DNA from 2 places in the Bartonella sp. LJL80 genome. Region 2 is predicted to be linked to the other one. Evidence: predicted binding sites of a transcription regulator. Region 2 holds the regulator's gene; the other holds the start of a gene.

Region 1 (2,481 bases), on a different contig from region 2:
GCATTTTCTTCCGAGGCGGCCACGGCTGCTTCTGGCGCTTTTAAATCAAGTCCCTCAATACGTTCGCCGCGTCGCTTGACCTTTCCGGTCGAGACAAGAATATCGTCAATATCCTTGCCAGTTTGCTGGAAATGGGTTTGCAGTTTGCGGACACGGTCGTCGAGACGGCCGACATCTTCCATCAGTTTGCCAACTTCTGATTGGATGAGATGAGCCTGTTCGCGCATACGCGCATCTTTCATGATGGCTTGCACCACCTGTATCGACAACATCAGAAGCGAAGGTGAAACAATAATGACACGGGCGCGGTTGGCCTTTTGCACAACAGCTTCGAAATCTTCATGGATTGTCGCAAAAATGGATTCCGAAGGCACAAACATAAAAGCGGTGTCCTGTGTCTCACCCGCTATCAGATATTTTTGGGAAATATCTTTGATATGGATGTCGATATCGCTGCGAAATTGCCGCTCCGCTGCTTGACGTATTTCGGGGGAAGCCGCTTCACGCATGGCATTCCATGCTTCAAGCGGAAATTTTGCATCAATAACCAGCGAGGGTGCTTTATTGGGCATAAATACCACGCAATCCGGCCGATTGCCGTTGGAAAGCGTTGCTTGAAATGCATAAGCATTTTGCGGCAAGCCATCGGCAATAATCGCCTCCATGCGGCCTTGTCCGAATGCGCCGCGTGTTTGCTTATTGCTTAAGATAGCTTGCAGCTGCACCACCTGCCCTGCCAAGGATTGAATGTTGTTTTGGGCGGTATCGATAACCGCCAGCCTTTCCTGCAAGCGCGCCAGATTTTCGTGGGTGGATTTGGTTTGCGCGTTGATTGTCTGACCGAGATTACTTGTCATCCCGGTAAGCTGTTCGCGGATCGACTGGTTAAGCTCGGCCTGACGACGCCCGAAAATTTCGGCCATTGTCTGCATACGGCCTTGCATTTCGGCTTGGGTTTTCAGCAAGGCATTCATATGCATCTCCGCATCCCGCGCCCGTTCTGCGGTCTGGATTTCCAACATCGACCGGCGCCGGTTGCCGCTGAAAATTGCCAACACCATGATGATGACGAAGAACACAAGGACCGCCATCAATAGCCCCATGAGATCAACGGGCCATCCGGCAATGGTGAATAAAGGTTGCGAAGACGAATCAATCATGGCGAAAGCTTAAAGGTTTTCCTGCAACAAAGCGATCAAAACAAGAACAAAGATGCAATTCGACATTGACGGATAAGCAGTGATTGATTAACTCAGATTTATGTCGATAAAACCTTTAGTGATATTACCCGATCCCATTTTGCGCGAGGTTTCAAAACCTGTCGAGCGTATTGATGGTGCAATCAGGAAACTTGCCGATGATATGCTGGAAACCATGTATGACGCGCCCGGCGTCGGGTTGGCCGCAATCCAGATCGGTAAGCCGGTGCGCTTGCTGGTGATTGATGTTGCTGGAAAAGACGAGCCGAAGGCACCACAAGTCTTTATCAACCCCGAAATCGTCTGGTCATCAGATGAGCGCAATGTCTATGAGGAAGGATGCCTGTCCATTCCCGAATATTATGCCGAAGTGGAACGGCCGAAACGCGTCCGTGTCAGCTTTCTGGATCGCGATGGCACGAAGGCGGAATGCGAGGCCGATGATTTGCTGGCAACCTGTTTGCAGCATGAGATCGACCATCTCAACGGCGTATTGTTTATCGACCATATATCGAAGTTGAAACGCGATATGGTGATACGCAAATTCAAAAAACTGGCGAAAGAAAAAGCCAAAAGCGGGACGGTGCTCTAATGGCGTTGCGGCTTGCCTTCATGGGAACGCCGGATTTTTCAGTGCCTATCCTGCATGCTCTTAAAGGTGCCGGCCATGACATTGTGGCCGTCTACAGTCAACCGCCCCGCCCTGCGGGACGGCGCGGACTGGAATTGACCCCTTCGCCGGTGCAACTCGCCGCCCAGCAACTGAATATTCCTGTTCACACACCCAAAAGCCTGAAAAATGAGGACGAGCAACACAGTTTTACCGCCCTTGAACTGGATGCGGCTATCGTTGTGGCCTATGGGCTTTTATTGCCAAAAGCCATTCTGGATGCGCCAAAACATGGTTGCTTTAATGGCCATGCTTCGCTTTTGCCAAGGTGGCGTGGTGCTGCCCCGATACAGCGGGCGATCATGGCGGGCGACAATAAGACAGGCATGATGGTTATGAAGATGGACGAGGGGCTGGATACGGGGCCGGTTGCCCTTTCAAAATCTATTCCCATCACGGCGGAAATGACGGCTGGTGAACTCCATGATGCGCTTTCCCGCTTGGGTGCGGATCTGATGGTGGATGCGATGGCGCAACTTGAACGTGGCACCTTGTCCTTCACACCGCAATCGGAACATGGTGTGACCTATGCTGCCAAAATCAGCAAGGATGAAGCCCGTATCGATTGGTCGAAACCGGCTGCTTTTATACAAAAACAGATTTGCGGGCTTT
Region 2 (2,481 bases):
GAAAAGCCTATAGTCGCATCAAATTATCAAGATGACAAAACCCTGGGCGCTTTCATACTGATTGATCCCTATACAAACGAAACCGTCGCGTTAGGAACAGTAGCTTCTGTAAACGACTTACCAGAAGCTAATGACAAGAAACTAAAAAATTCTGATAAGGCTATCGTCAAAGAAGCGATAGAGCTCTGGATTCATCCCTTGAGCAATCAAAACGTTACTTCAATACTGTTTGGTCGGCTTTTGGCAGCGATACTCTTCGGCCTTATCATTTACCATCTCACAACATCTTTTATTGGGACATTATTCGTCATCGCGCTTGATTTCGTGTTGCGCCCATTTGTCTACCAAATAGCGAACAGACCGGACAAAACGCGCGTGCAAGGACTGCAAGACGGAGCCGGCATCTAGGCCTGACGTTACCCTGTTGATAGTTACACGATAAACACACTTCTTCTCGTCTGAAAACACTTGTAGAACAATTAATGAACATATAGAGTATGTTCTGGTTTTGTTTCTATTTTGATTCGTTGATTGGAAGGCTGTATGCTTACGCGCAAACAATATGAACTTTTATTGTTCATCCACGACCGCCTTAAAGAAAGCGGCATCCCACCTTCATTTGACGAAATGAAAGAAGCTTTGGATCTATCTTCCAAATCCGGCATTCATCGATTGATAACTGCATTGGAAGAACGCGGTTTTATCCGTCGGCTTCCCAATCGTGCGCGTGCATTGGAAGTTGTCCGGCTTCCCGATACCATTGCTCCTGGCCTCACAACAACGCGTAAATTTTCGCCGAGTGTGATAGAAGGAACAAAAGGACAGACATTGAAAAATGTCATGCCGCAAACACCTTCTTCAGCAAATGATATGGCTGTTGCGAATGTCAATGTTCCTGTTATGGGGCGTATTGCAGCTGGTGTTCCGATCTCTGCAATTCAGCAACAGACCAATATGTTATCGCTTCCGCCGGATATGATTGGTGTTGGAGAACATTATGCGCTTGAAGTGAAAGGTGATTCTATGATTGAAGCCGGTATTTTTGACGGCGATACCGTGATCATCAAACGTGGAGATACCGCCAATCCGGGCGAGATCGTCGTAGCGCTTGTTGACGATGAAGAAGCAACATTGAAGCGCTATCGTCGTAAAGGAGCTTCGGTTGCCTTGGAAGCTGCAAATCCTGCATATGAAACGCGTATTTTCGGGCCAGATCGCATCAGGTTGCAGGGCCGGCTTGTCGGCCTTATCCGACGTTATTAAAAGGCTTTTGGAAACCGTTTATCGCAATTTAAAAGCTTTCACGTTGTTAGACGCGAAAGTTTAGGAGAGCGGTTTTCGGTAGCAAACTTAACAACTTCATGTTATTCGCGCTTTTGTTAAAAAGTCGAAAAACGAGCAATATACCGCATGTCATAAAATATCTGGTCTACTACCAAGGTTTGACTTAAGGTTTTTCGGCCAATTTATAATCTCGGCAATGGATACAAGGTTGTCCATCCATATTGTTTTTGGGAATAAGTATGTCTGCGCCACGTATTAGCTTTGTATCGCTTGGTTGTCCTAAAGCGCTTGTGGATTCTGAGCGTATAATAACAAGCTTGCGTGCTGAAGGGTATGAAATTGCTCGCAAGCATGAGGGAGCAGATCTTGTAATCGTAAATACTTGCGGCTTTCTGGATTCTGCCCGTGATGAGTCTCTTGCTAATATTGGCGATGCTATTAAGGAAAACGGTAAGGTCATTGTTACGGGATGCTTGGGTGCTGAGCCCGATGTCATACGCAAAGCGCATCCTAACGTTCTCGCTATTACGGGACCTCAAGCCTATGAAAGTGTTATGGAGGCTGTTCACGAGGCAGCGCCTCCGGCACATGACCCGTTTGTAGATCTCGTTCCCCCGCAAGGTATTCGCCTGACGCCTCGCCATTATGCCTACCTGAAGATTTCAGAAGGATGTTCTAATAGGTGTAGTTTTTGCATTATACCGGCTCTGCGTGGCGATTTAGTCTCGCGCCCTGCAGCCGATGTTTTGCGTGAAGCTGAAAAGCTCGTCAATGCTGGTGTTAAAGAGCTTCTGGTTATTTCTCAAGATACCAGTGCTTATGGCGTTGATCTGAAATATAGTGAAAGCCCGTGGAAAGATCGACAAGTTCGGGCAAAGTTCCTTGATCTATCGAAAGAGCTCGGTGACATGGGGATTTGGGTGCGAATGCATTACGTTTACCCCTACCCCCACGTGGATGATGTTATTGAGTTGATGGCGGAAGGAAAAATTCTACCCTATTTGGATATTCCCTTTCAACATGCTTCGTCAAACGTATTGAAACATATGAAGCGTCCAGCCCATTTGGAAAAAACAAGTCGGCGCATCGAAAAATGGCGCGAAATTTGTCCTGATTTAGCGTTACGATCAACCTTCATTGTCGGCTTTCCTGGGGAGACTGAAGAAGACTTTCAGATACTTCTGGACTGGTTGGCTG

The links. The regulator LexA, encoded in region 2, represses DNA repair genes until DNA is damaged. The targets are predictions, from matches to a motif close to TGTTCNNNNTGTGTTCNG.
Region 1: a site for LexA is predicted at 1,192-1,209, ahead of ACYSNS_RS03400 (DNA recombination protein RmuC). Genes of this name have one in related genera too.

What each region holds. Positions count from the first base shown of each region.
Region 1 is NZ_JBTXLM010000001.1:755,435-757,915, reverse strand. It holds gene ACYSNS_RS03400 (DNA recombination protein RmuC) at 1-1,160, opposite strand, end outside; gene def (peptide deformylase) at 1,261-1,791, shown strand; gene fmt (methionyl-tRNA formyltransferase) at 1,791-2,481, shown strand, end outside.
Region 2 is NZ_JBTXLM010000004.1:220,507-222,987, reverse strand. It holds gene cysN (sulfate adenylyltransferase subunit CysN) at 1-408, shown strand, start outside; gene lexA (transcriptional repressor LexA) at 544-1,263, shown strand; gene rimO (30S ribosomal protein S12 methylthiotransferase RimO) at 1,524-2,481, shown strand, end outside.